Regions from separate parts of the Pantoea sp. UBA4549 genome, predicted to be linked through region 3. Evidence: predicted binding sites of a transcription regulator. Region 3 holds the regulator's gene; each other region holds the start of a gene.
The links. The regulator PurR, encoded in region 3, represses purine synthesis genes. The targets are predictions, from matches to a motif close to CANGCAAACGTTTGCNTG.
Positions count from the first base shown of each region.

Region 1: serA (phosphoglycerate dehydrogenase) is a predicted target of PurR. The motif match lies at 1,443-1,460, and genes of this name have one in related genera.
Region 2: guaB (IMP dehydrogenase) is a predicted target of PurR. The motif match lies at 1,684-1,701, and genes of this name have one in related genera.
Region 4: B3041_RS06780 (NCS2 family permease) is a predicted target of PurR. The motif match lies at 1,956-1,973, and genes of this name have one in related genera.

Region 1 is NZ_DGLH01000003.1:67,010-70,138, reverse strand. It holds gene B3041_RS00865 (5-formyltetrahydrofolate cyclo-ligase) at 1-103, shown strand, start outside; gene serA (phosphoglycerate dehydrogenase) at 125-1,363, opposite strand; gene rpiA (ribose-5-phosphate isomerase RpiA) at 1,642-2,301, opposite strand; gene B3041_RS00850 (LysR family transcriptional regulator ArgP) at 2,484-3,129, shown strand, end outside.
Region 2 is NZ_DGLH01000007.1:56,032-59,160, reverse strand. It holds gene B3041_RS05230 (M4 family metallopeptidase) at 1-118, opposite strand, end outside; gene xseA (exodeoxyribonuclease VII large subunit) at 216-1,592, opposite strand; gene guaB (IMP dehydrogenase) at 1,762-3,129, shown strand, end outside.
Region 3 is NZ_DGLH01000009.1:567,515-570,643, forward strand. It holds gene B3041_RS09345 (C40 family peptidase) at 202-990, shown strand; gene purR (HTH-type transcriptional repressor PurR) at 1,389-2,414, shown strand; gene punR (DNA-binding transcriptional activator PunR) at 2,411-3,129, opposite strand, start outside.
Region 4 is NZ_DGLH01000009.1:26,165-29,293, reverse strand. It holds gene B3041_RS06785 (AMP nucleosidase) at 1-362, shown strand, start outside; gene B3041_RS06780 (NCS2 family permease) at 417-1,715, opposite strand; gene B3041_RS06775 (winged helix-turn-helix domain-containing protein) at 2,123-2,863, shown strand; gene B3041_RS06770 (carbohydrate kinase family protein) at 2,806-3,129, opposite strand, start outside.

The sequences.
Region 1 (3,129 bases), on a different contig from region 3:
CGACTGCCAGCGCGTTGAGGCGCTGCCGGCAGCCGCATGGGACATCCCGCTACCGGCCGTGCTCACGCCGGCAAAACTGTGGCAGTGGGATGCGTCGTTCTGACGGGCGCCTGCCCGTCACTTATCAGTAGAGCAGACGGGCGCGCATCGTGCCCGGAATCGCACGCATCAGCTGCAGCGCTTTATCCGCAACATCTTTTTCGGCGTCGATATCAATTACTACGTAGCCGAGCTGAGGCGAGGTCTGCAGGAACTGGGCCGCGATATTAATATTCTGCTCAGCGAAAATCTGGTTAATCGCAGTGAGAATACCCGGACGGTTTTCGTGAATGTGCAGCAGACGACTGGCGCTGGCGCCGTGCATTGGCAGCGACACCTCCGGAAAATTAACCGCAGAGAGCGTTGAGCCGTTATCAGAGTATTTTGCCAGCTTACCTGATACTTCCAGGCCGATATTCTCCTGCGCTTCCTGCGTGGAACCGCCAATGTGCGGCGTCAGAATAACGTTATCAAACTCGCACAGCGGTGAATTGAACGGATCGCTGTTGGTTGCCGGTTCAGTCGGGAAGACGTCAATGGCTGCACCCGCCAGATGTTTGCTGGAGAGCGCATGACACAGCGCCGGGATATCAATGACGGTGCCGCGAGCAGCGTTGATCAGCAGCGCGCCCGGCTTCATCAGTGCCAGCTCTTCTGTGCTAATCATGTTCTGGGTTGAGGCGGTCTCCGGCACATGCAGGCTCACCACATCACTCATATTGAGCAGATCTGACAGGTGACGCACCTGCGTAGCGTTCCCCAGCGGCAGCTTGTTTTCAATATCGTAAAAGAAAACGTGCATCCCCAGGCCTTCCGCCAGCACGCCAAGCTGCATGCCGATATGCCCATAGCCAATGATGCCCAGCTTTTTGCCGCGCGCTTCATAGGAGCCGGTTGCCACTTTGTTCCAGATACCGCGGTGCGCCTTGGCGTTCGCTTCCGGAATGCCGCGCAGCATCAGCAGCATCTCCCCGATCACCAGCTCAGCTACGGAGCGGGTATTAGAGAAAGGTGCGTTAAATACCGGAATACCGCGCTGCGCAGCGGCGTTAAGATCGACCTGATTGGTGCCGATGCAGAAGCAGCCAACCGCTACCAGCTTCTCTGCTGCGGCGAAAATCTCTTCCGTAAGCTGGGTGCGGGAGCGGATACCGATAAAGTGCGCATCACGGATTGAGGCTTTCAGCGATTCTGCATCCAGCGCCCCTTTGTGAAACTCGATGTTGGTATAGCCTGCCGCGCGAAGATTTTCCAGCGCGCTCTGATGCACGCCCTCCACCAGCAGAAATTTAATTTTGTCTTTATCCAGTGATACCTTTGCCATTTCCCGACCCTATTCAGAATTCAACGTGGAGTGCCATAAGATTACCTTCTGCCAAAATAACAAATTCTGGCAATGCGGCAATACAAACGATTGCGACTGCAGCAGCACGCTCCGGCTTTCGGGCAGCACAAATCCATACAAAATCGCAGGATGCCGGAAGCAGAGAGCAGGAATCGGCTCTCCATGCCCTGTTTGTGACATAAGTCACTAAATTCAGGCCGGTAAAGAAAAGCAGAATTAGCCGGGTAAAAAACGGCGCGTCAGGCGCGCCGGAGAGATCATTTGAGAATAGTTTTGACGCCATCCGGTGTGCCAATCAGCGCGACATCAGCGCCCCGGGTGGCAAACAGACCCACCGTGACCACGCCCGCCAGCGCATTAATGTTTTTCTCCATGGTGACGGGATCGAGGATCTGCAGGTTGTGCACGTCGAGAATGATGTTGCCATTATCGGTCACCACCTGCTGCCGATACTCTGGCTGGCCGCCAAGCTTCACCAGCTCGCGCGCGACATATGCTCGCGCCATCGGGATCACCTCAACCGGCAGCGGGAAACGGCCAAGAATATCAACCTCTTTGGACGCATCCGCGATACAGACAAACTTTTGCGCGACCGCTGCCACAATCTTCTCGCGCGTCAGCGCTGCGCCACCGCCTTTGATCATCTGCATATGCGGGTTGATCTCATCGGCACCATCGACATAGACCGCAATATCATCCACGTCGTTAAGATCGAAAACCGGTATGCCCAGCGATTTCAGCTTCAGGGTGGAGGCTTCAGAACTGGAGACCGCCCCCTCAATCTGGTGCTTCATGGTGGCCAGCGCGTCGATAAAATGCGCGGCCGTTGATCCGGTGCCTACGCCAACAATGGTGCCTGGCTGCACATACTGCAGCGCCGCCCACCCTACCGCTTTTTTCAGTTCATCCTGGGTCATGGTATGTTTAAAACCTGTGCGACATCAAAGTGCGCGTAGTATAAAACAACGCGCTGTAAAAGTGCGCGACTCACGCGCCACCGATTTATACCTTTGGAAGCCAGTCCGCAAAAATACAGCTGCCGCACAGTGCGGCCATTTTGTGGCATAGTACTTTCCACCCTGAACGAGAGAGAACCATAATGAAACGCCCGGATTACCGCACGCTTCAGGCGCTGGATGCAGTTATTCGTGAGCGCGGCTTTGAGCGCGCTGCACAGAAGCTTTGTATTACCCAGTCAGCCGTATCGCAGCGTATCAAGCAGCTGGAAAACCTGTTTGGTCAGCCGCTGCTGGTACGCACTGTTCCGCCCCGCCCCACTGAACAGGGGCAGAAGCTGCTGGCGCTGCTGCATCAGGTTGAGTTGCTGGAAGAGGAGTGGCTGGGTGACGATCAAAGCGGGACCACGCCGCTGCTGCTCTCGCTGGCGGTTAACGCCGACAGTCTTGCGACCTGGCTGTTGCCGGCACTGAAAGATGTGCTGGCGGACTCACCGGTACGGCTGAATCTGCAGGTGGAAGATGAAACGCGCACGCAGGAACGGCTGCGTCGTGGCGAAGTGGTAGGCGCCGTGAGTATCCAGCCGCAGCCGCTGCCAAGCTGCCTGGTTGATCAGCTGGGGGCGCTCGACTATCTGTTTTGCGCCTCGCCCGATTTTGCCGCCCGCTACTTCCCTAACGGCGTCACGCGCTCTGCTTTGCTCAAGGCACCGGCGGTGGCGTTTGACCATCTGGATGATATGCATCAGGCGTTTTTGCAGCAGAATTTTGATCTGTCACCGGGCAGCG
Region 2 (3,129 bases), on a different contig from region 3:
GCTCCGCCATCAGCTGCTGAACGTGGGTAAGCGTACGGCGTGCCGACGCCTGTTGCGGCCCTGCACAGTTATCGATGATATTACGCAGAATATAGGGGGGGATTACGCTGTATGACATGCCGGACTCCCTGAGTGATGGGTATGCAAAGAGTATAGACCGGGGTCAGGCAGAGCAGGGGGGCGTGAAAGCAGGGAGAGCATCTCTCCCTGCTGGCTTAGTCAGATCGGCGGGATGTGCGGCGGCGCTTCAGCGGCGTGAGGGCAGTGACTTCGCTCTCTACCCAGCCATCCTGCAGCCGGGTGCGCAGTCTGTCGCCCGGCTGCAGCGGGGCGATCTGTTTTACGACTTCGCCCTGCGTATCGGTGGTGACGCTGAAGCCGCGCGCCAGCGTCGCCAGCGGGCTGACGCCCTCCAGCTGTGCCATCAGCGTGCCAAAGCGCTGGCGATCCTGCCCCAGCTGCTGCGTCATGCTCTGCTGCAGCCGGTAGTGCCAGTGCGTGAGCTGCTGCTGCGCGCGCAGGATGCGTCCCTGCGGCTGCTGCGCACTGAGCCGCTGCAGCAGCCGATCCTGCTGCCGCTGCGCGCTGCGCAGTTGCCGATCGGCGGCGGCGCCTAAGCGACGCTGCAGCTGAAACAGGGCGGTCTGCTGGCGAGCCAGGCGCAGCTGCGGATGCTGCTGCTGCAGGCGATGCTGAAGCTGGGTGAGATAACGCTGCTGCCCGGCAAGGTAGTAGTCCATCGCCATCTCCATGCGCTGCTGCTGTGACTGCAGCTGGCGCAGCAGTTCGACCTGATTGCGGCTGACGATCTCAGCGGCGGCAGAGGGCGTGGGCGCGCGTAAATCCGCGACAAAATCGGCAATGGTGACATCCGTTTCATGTCCCACGGCGCTGACCACCGGCAGGCGGCTGGCAAAAATCGCACGCGCCACGCGTTCATCGTTAAAGCACCAGAGATCTTCCAGCGAGCCGCCGCCGCGGCCGACAATCAGCACGTCACATTCGTTGCGCTGGTTGGCCAGCTCGATAGCGCGCACGATGGCAGCGGGCGCATCGGCCCCCTGCACCACGGTGGGGTAGATGACCACCGGGAGTGAGGGATCGCGGCGGTGCAGCACGCGCAGCACATCATGCAGCGCGGCGCCGGTTGCGGAGGTGATCACCCCGACCTGGCGGGCCGGATCGGGCAGCGGCTGTTTGAACTGCTGATCGAACAACCCTTCTGCGCTGAGCTGCGCTTTCAGCTGCTCAAACTGCTGCTGCAGCAGGCCTTCACCCGCCGGATGCATGCTTTCAATGATTAACTGATAGTCGCCGCGCGGCTCATACAGCGTGACGCTGGCCCGCACCAGCACCTGCTGCCCGTGCTGCGGCCGGAACGTCACGCGCCGGTTGCTGTTGCGGAACATCGCGCAGCGCACCTGGGCGCCATCATCTTTCAGCGTGAAGTACCAGTGGCCGGACGCGGGCTGCGTGAAATTAGAGATCTCAGCGCTGAGCCACACCAGGCCCATCTCATTTTCCAGCAGCGTGCGCACCGTGGTGTTGAGGCGGCTGACGGTAAAAATATTGGCGGTTGCAGGTAGCGACATGTGATGAAGATCAAATTTTAAATCAGAGGGTTAATTCATCGATACTACAGGGCTGCTGCGCAGGATCAAGACTTTTTCTGAAAAAGCAGTAGAGGCAATCGGTTTCGTCCTGTATAATGCCGCGGCAATATTTTATCTGTTTTCAACGCCCCCAGGTGGAGATATTGCAATGCTAAGAATCGCGAAAGAAGCCCTCACATTTGACGACGTCCTGCTCGTTCCCGCTCACTCCACTGTATTGCCTAACACCGCTGACCTCAGCACCCAACTGACCAAAAACATCCGTCTGAACATTCCTATGCTCTCTGCTGCGATGGATACCGTGACCGAAGCGGGTCTGGCGATCGCGCTGGCACAGGAAGGCGGCCTCGGCTTTATTCATAAAAATATGTCGATTGAGCGTCAGGCTGATGAAGTGCGTAAGGTGAAAAAGCATGAAAGTGGCGTGGTAACAGAGCCGCAGACCGTGCTGCCGACCACGACGCTGGCGGAAGTGAAAGAACTTACCGACCGTAACGGCTTCGCCGGCTACCCGGTCGTCAACGCCGGTAACGAGCTGGTGGGGATCATCACCGGTCGCGATGTGCGCTTTGTGACCGATCTGACGCTGCCGGTTACCGCGGTCATGACGCCGAAAGAGCGTCTGGTCACGGTAAAAGAGGGTGAGGCGCGTGAAGTGGTACTGCAGAAGATGCACGAAAAGCGCGTTGAAAAAGCGCTGGTCGTGGATGAGAGTTTCCACCTGCTGGGCATGATCACCGTAAAAGATTTCCAGAAAGCTGAACGTAAACCCAACGCCTGTAAAGATGCGCAGGGCCGTCTGCGCGTGGGCGCGGCGGTGGGTGCCGGCGCCGGTAACGAAGAGCGCGTGGATGCGCTGGTTGCCGCTGGCGTTGACGTGCTGCTGATTGACTCTTCGCACGGCCACTCCGAAGGCGTGCTGCAGCGCATTCGTGAAACCCGCGCCAAATATCCCGATCTTGAAATCATTGGCGGCAACGTTGCCACCGGTGCCGGTGCCCTGGCGCTGGCTGAAGCGGGCGTGAGCGCGGTGAAAGTGGGTATCGGTCCGGGCTCTATCTGTACCACCCGTATCGTGACCGGCGTAGGCGTACCGCAGATCACCGCTGTTTCTGACGCCGTGGCGGCGCTGGAAGGCACCGGTATTCCGGTCGTGGCTGATGGCGGTATCCGCTTCTCCGGCGATATCGCTAAAGCGATCGCCGCAGGCGCAGCCGCTGTGATGGTGGGCTCCATGCTGGCCGGTACCGAAGAGTCTCCGGGCGAGATCGAACTCTACCAGGGCCGCGCCTTTAAATCCTACCGCGGCATGGGCTCGCTCGGTGCGATGTCCAAAGGCTCTTCTGACCGTTACTTCCAGACTGACAACGCCGCAGACAAGCTGGTACCGGAAGGCATTGAAGGCCGCGTTGCTTATAAAGGCCGCCTGAAAGAGATCGTTCATCAGCAGATGGGTGGCCTGCGCTCCTGCATGGGCCTGACCGGCTGCGCGACCATTGATGACCTGCGTACCAAA
Region 3 (3,129 bases):
GATTAGCAATAAACCTGCTGTGTTAAACACCTGAAACTGCTCATTTTTGCTACACAGCCACTACTATGAGCTATTTAATAAAAAAGACCTTACCTTTTGTAAAAAAAGTGGATTAGAATCAATCCGGCGCTGATCGCTGATCAGAATTTTCTAATATTGCCGCGGTCTGCTTCTGCAGTCTGCCGAACCTGTAACCGGACTATGCGTTTACTGATTACGCTTTTCATACTGGCTTTTGCTCAGCTGTTTTTTAACGTGGCCGCTGCTTCACCGCACAAGCCGGTTAACGCCAGCCTGCAGAAAGCGGAGAAAAAGAGCGCGCGCGATGATGAGCGCCGCAAACGACGCCCGGTTAAAACGTCGGCTAAAAAAACACGCGTCACGCCTGTACAAAAAGTTAAAACCAAAAAAAACCTCCCCGCAGAGCCTTCTGCCACTACACGCACCGCCCGCAAAAAAGGGGCTGCACCCTCTGCCGGTAAAAAATATGGTCATCAGCGTACCAGCCGGAAAACAGTGGCAGCAGAAGAGACCACCGATACGCTGACCGGTGTCAGGCTCAGTAAATCTCACCGCCTGCGCTATCAGAAAGCACGTGAAACCGCCATGACTAAGCTCATGGGCCAGCTGGGCAAACCTTATCAGTGGGGTGGCACCTCTCCGCTTACCGGATTCGACTGCAGTGGTCTGGTCTGGTACGCCTATAAAGATCTGGTTCGTTTTAAACTGCCGCGTACGGCTAATGAAATGTATCATCTGCGCGACGCTGCCCCCATCAAGCGTGAAATGCTGGAGAAAGGCGATCTGGTGTTTTTCCGCATCAATAATCGCGGGACCGCCGATCATGTTGGCGTTTATCTGGGTAACGGCAAATTCATTCAGTCGCCGCGCACCGGCAAGGATATTCAGATCAGCGCGCTGGGTGAAGATTACTGGCAGAAACATTATGTTGGCGCACGCCGTATGATGACCCCTAAAACCATTCGCTAACGGTTGCGCAACACGCAGAACCGCACGGCGTAACGCATTCGCGCTTCACGCCGGCACAGCCGCAAGGTCACGGCAGTTATCAGCAGCCGCACTGCGCCTGAAGTCTCCGTTGCCGCTTTCTGCCTGCACCACACGCTTTCGTATCTATCGCCGGAATAGAATTATTTTCGCCTGGCCGCAGGTAAACATCTCGTTTTATGACCCTCACCTTGCTAGAATCGCCGCCTTTCGTTGCGCAACACCTTTTGCGCACGCTGCTGTCATTATCTGCCACGGTTAATTACTCGCCTTAAATCAGCCATTTTTATGCTGAAATCGGGCAGAAAACCCTGCGCAGACGCAAACGTTTAACACTATACTTATCATAAAGTTGCGATAGGTTTAAGAGGTCCATTTTCATGGCAACAATTAAAGATGTGGCAAAACGCGCTGGCGTATCAACGACCACGGTTTCGCACGTCATCAATAAAACGCGCTTTGTCGCTGAAGAGACGCGTAATGCCGTGTGGGAAGCAATTAAAGCGCTGCACTATTCTCCCAGCGCTGTCGCCCGCAGCCTGAAGGTCAATCACACTAAGACGCTGGGTCTGCTGGCAACCTCCAGTGAAGCCCCCTACTTTGCTGAAATTATTGAAGCAATTGAGAATCACTGCTTCGCTCAGGGCTATACGCTGATACTGGGCAATGCGCATAACGACTTACAAAAGCAGCGCGCCTATCTGTCGATGATGGCGCAAAAACGGGTCGATGGCCTGCTGGTGATGTGCTCTGAGTATCCGGACGATCTGCTTCAGATGCTGGAAGAGAATCGTAATATCCCGATGGTGGTGATGGACTGGGGCGCTTCACGCGGTGATTTTACTGATACCGTACAGGATAACGCATTCCAGGGCGGCTATCTGGCCGGTCGTTACCTGATCGAGCGTGGTCATCGCGATATTGGCGCGATTCCGGGTCAGCTGGAGCGTAATACCGGCGGCGGACGGCACGCCGGCTTTTTACAGGCGATGCATGAAGCGGGTATCACGGTGCGTGCCGAGTGGATCGTACAGGGCGATTTTGAGCCTGAATCGGGTTATCAGGCGATGCAGCAGATCCTGAGCCAGAAGCAGCGCCCTACCGCTGTGTTCTGCGGCGGCGATATCATGGCAATGGGCGCGATCTGCGCCGCCGATGAGATGGGCCTGCGCGTTCCGCAGGATATTTCGGTGATCGGCTATGACAATGTGCGCAATGCCCGCTACTTTACGCCGGCGCTGACGACGGTGCATCAGCCTAAAGCGCAGCTGGGCGAGAAAGCGCTGGAGATGCTGCTGGATCGCATCACCAGCAAACGCGAAGAGCCGCAAACGATTGAAGTTCAGCCCAGTCTGATTGAGCGTCGCTCTGTCGGGGACGGTCCGTTTCGCGACTATCGCCGCTAAGCGCGGCGTTCGCTGAGCCACTCATGGTTTAGCGTCTCAGCATCACCCAGGTAAGCCAGCAGCCACGTCAGTGCCGGTGATGCCCGCTGCCCGGCCCAGCTGACGCAGCAGGGGCTGTCCGGAAAAGGCTGCGGCAGGATCAGTTCTGCCAGCGCGCCGCTATCCAGTAGCGGTCGCGCCAGATGTCCCGGGATCATCCCCACGCACAGGCCAGCTTGCAGGCAGTCGATCCCGGTTTCCCACTCCGGCACCACCAGCCGGCGCTGATTATCCAGCGTCCATGTCATACGACGCGGGAGTGCGCGCGACGTATCCTCCAGCACCAGCGACGGCCATGCGCGCAGCGCCTCTTCATCAGGATGCGCGCTCTGCGCCAGCGGATGATCCGGACTGACCACGCAGCGCCAGTTAAGGGCACCCATATCCTGAAAAGCAAAGCGCCCGCCGACCGGGATCGCCTGCGTGGCGCCAATGGCCACGTCAACCCGGCCGTCGGCGAGCGCATCCCATACGCCGTTGAACACCTCATAGCTGATGATCAGCTCCATATCGGGAAAATGGCGATAGAAATCTTTAACCAGCTGGCGCGTGCGCTGCGGCTTAACAATGCAGTCTACGGCAATACTGAGCTGGCCGCGCCAGCCGTTGGCCAGCTGCTGACACTGACGTCGCGTCGCCAGCATTTTTTTGATAACAGAGCGCCCTTCACGCACAA
Region 4 (3,129 bases), 540 kb from region 3:
AGGTTAAACAGCGGCTGCGTACCGGTACGGTGGTCACCACTGACGATCGCAACTGGGAGCTGCGCTACGCCGCTTCCGCGCTGCGTTTTAACCTGAGCCGCGCCGTGGCGGTGGATATGGAGAGTGCGACTATCGCGGCGCAGGGCTACCGCTTTCGCGTGCCTTACGGCACGCTGCTGTGCGTTTCTGATAAACCGCTGCACGGTGAGATCAAGCTGCCGGGTCAGGCGAACCGCTTTTACGAGGGGGCCATTTCTGAACATCTGCAGATTGGCATTTGTGCGGTAGAGCTGCTGCGCGCCGAGGGCGATAAGCTGCATTCCCGCAAGCTGCGCACGTTCAACGAGCCGCCGTTCCGGTAACGCACCAGCCTGCGTCCATCAGCAGGGAAGCCCGGGCGGGCTTCCCTTTTTTGATCAGGCGCTGAGCCATCCCAGCTTGATGACAAACAGCAGTGAGAGGATCACCAGTGCGCTATTGACCTCCCTGCTGCGACCGCTCAGCAGCTTAACGACGGTCCAGGTGATGAAACCAAAGGCGATGCCGTTGGCAATGGAGTAGGTCAGCGGCATGGTCAGCGCCGTTACCGTTACCGGTGCTGCCGTCGTCACATCTTTCCAGTCAATTTCCGCCAGGCCGGACGCCATCAGTACGGCGACAAACAGCAGCGCCGGGGCAGTGGCCCAGACCGGCACGCTGCCCGCCAGCGGTGAGAAGAACAGGCTCAGCAGAAACAGCACGGCTACCACAACCGCCGTCAGACCGGTGCGTCCGCCGGCGCTGACGCCAGCCGCGGATTCCACATAGCTGGTGGTGGTTGAAGTGCCGAGCAGTGAGCCAAACAGCGCCGCCGCGCTGTCAGCGATCAGTGCGCGTCCCATTTTTGGCACGTTGCCCTGCTCATCCGCCAGGCCTGCGCGTTTCGTCACGCCCAGCAGCGTGCCCGTGTTATCAAACACATCAACAAACAGAAAGGCAAAAATTACGCTTACCAGCCCCACATTGAAGGCGCCGGCGATGTCGAGCTGCATAAAGGTAGGCGCAATCGAAGGCGGTGCGGAGAAGACGCCGCCAAACGGCGTCAGGCCGATGCCCATAGAGATAAAGGTCACCACCAGAATACCGATCAGCACCGCGCCGGTCACGCGGCGCGCTTCCAGTACCACGATGATAAAAAAGCCGAGCAGCGCCAGCAGCGGCCCCGGTTTGGTCAGATCGCCCAGCCCGACCAGCGTCGCCGGGTTATCCACCACAATGCCGGCACCTTCCAGCGCGATCAGCGCCAGAAACAGACCGATACCGGCGGCAATGCCGGCCCGCAGCGGCAGCGGGATGCTGGCGATAATCCACTCACGAATTTTAAAGATGGAGAGGGCAAAGAAGATCACTGCCGAAAGAAACACTGCGCCCAGCGCAATCTGCCAGGTGTAACCCATATGCAGCACAACGGTGTAAGTGAAAAACGCGTTCAGCCCCATGCCGGGGGCCAGCGCAATCGGATAGTTAGCAATCAGTCCCATCAGAATTGAGCCGATTGCTGCCGCGAGACAGGTCGCCACGAACACCGCCCCTTTATCCATGCCGGTCGCGCCCAGAATCGCGGGGTTAACAAACAGGATATAGGCCATTGCGAGGAAGGTGGTGATCCCCGCCACGATCTCCGTGCGCACGGTGGTGTTGTGCGCCTTAAGCTTAAACAGTTTCTCTAACATCATTCTCTCTCATGAACGGAGACGCAGCGGCTGCGCGTTCTCACTGGCCAACGTGGTTAACAGCTGATTGTTTTTTGCTGAAAGCGAGTCTGCCGGACGTAAGGTTGCCCCCTCCGCTTTCCCCTGTCCTGATAGCAATTGCTGTGCCATCCTCTGCGCAATCGTTTACGTTTTCAGATACGCATCCGGTTAAGAAAAGTCTGAACCAGAAAGAAGCGCGATTATGGTGCATTGCCCCGCTGCTGCGCAATCGTTTTCCTTCATGCCACGCTGTGCGCAATAATTTTGCGGTGCCGCACGCTTTCGCGTTCTGCCTGGCGATATCGCTCACGTTTCTGCTGCACGATTCAGCAGGTCAAAAACAGCAGGTTATAGTGCCTCTACTCTCTGCATGATAACGAGGCCGCGCCATGAAGCCCGCGATACTGATCGTTGACGATGATCGTGCCATCTGCGAACTGCTGCACGATGTCTTAAGTGAGCATGTTTCTGCCGTCTATCGCTGCCACCTCGGGCGCGATGTCCAGGCGCTGCTGACGCTGCACCCGGACATTTCGCTGGTGATGCTCGATATGATGCTGCCGGATACTAACGGGCTGCTGGTTCTGCAGCAGATCCAGCGAGAACATCCGGGCGTGCTGGTGATCATGCTGACCGGTATGGGATCGGAGGCCGAGATGGTGGTTGGCCTCGAAATGGGTGCCGATGACTATATCGCTAAGCCGTTCAATCCGCGTGTGGTGGTGGCCAGAGCGCGCGCCGCGCTGCGCCGCAGCGGCAGGCACGGGGAACCGGAGAGCGTCCCCCCTGCAGGCTGGCAGTTCAACGGCTGGCAGCTGGATGAGATGCGCTGCCAGCTGCTGAATCCGCAGCGTGAAAGCGTGCCGCTGACGCAGGGAGAATATACGCTGCTGCGTGCGCTGGTTGCCCATGCCCGCAAAGTGTTAACGCGCGACCAGCTGCTGGAGCTGACGCACAGCGAAACGCTGGATGTCTTTGACCGCACTATCGACGTGCTGATCATGCGGCTGCGGCGTAAAATCGAAGCGAACCCGCATCAGCCAAACCTTATCCGCACCATTCGCGGCCTCGGCTATGTGTTTTCAGCCGACGTAGTGCGTCCGGCGGCGCCCGTGTCGCAGATCGCCTGATCCATCCAGCGCTGCATTTCCGGTAACGGCCGGATACCATCCAGCGCATTCGCCGCGCGCAGGTTAAAGCAGGCGCAGGTGTGCGCCAGCTGCAGGGTGGCTGACAGCGTATAGCCCTCGTGGCTGGCGTACAGCACGCCGGCGCAGAAAGCGTCCCCGGCCCCCACGCTGCCGACAATATCGCTGGCATCAAGCTGCCATGCCGGCTGCCAGCACGCCTCTCCGCCCCTTTCTGCCCCCCATGCGCCTTCCGGTGCGTGGATCAC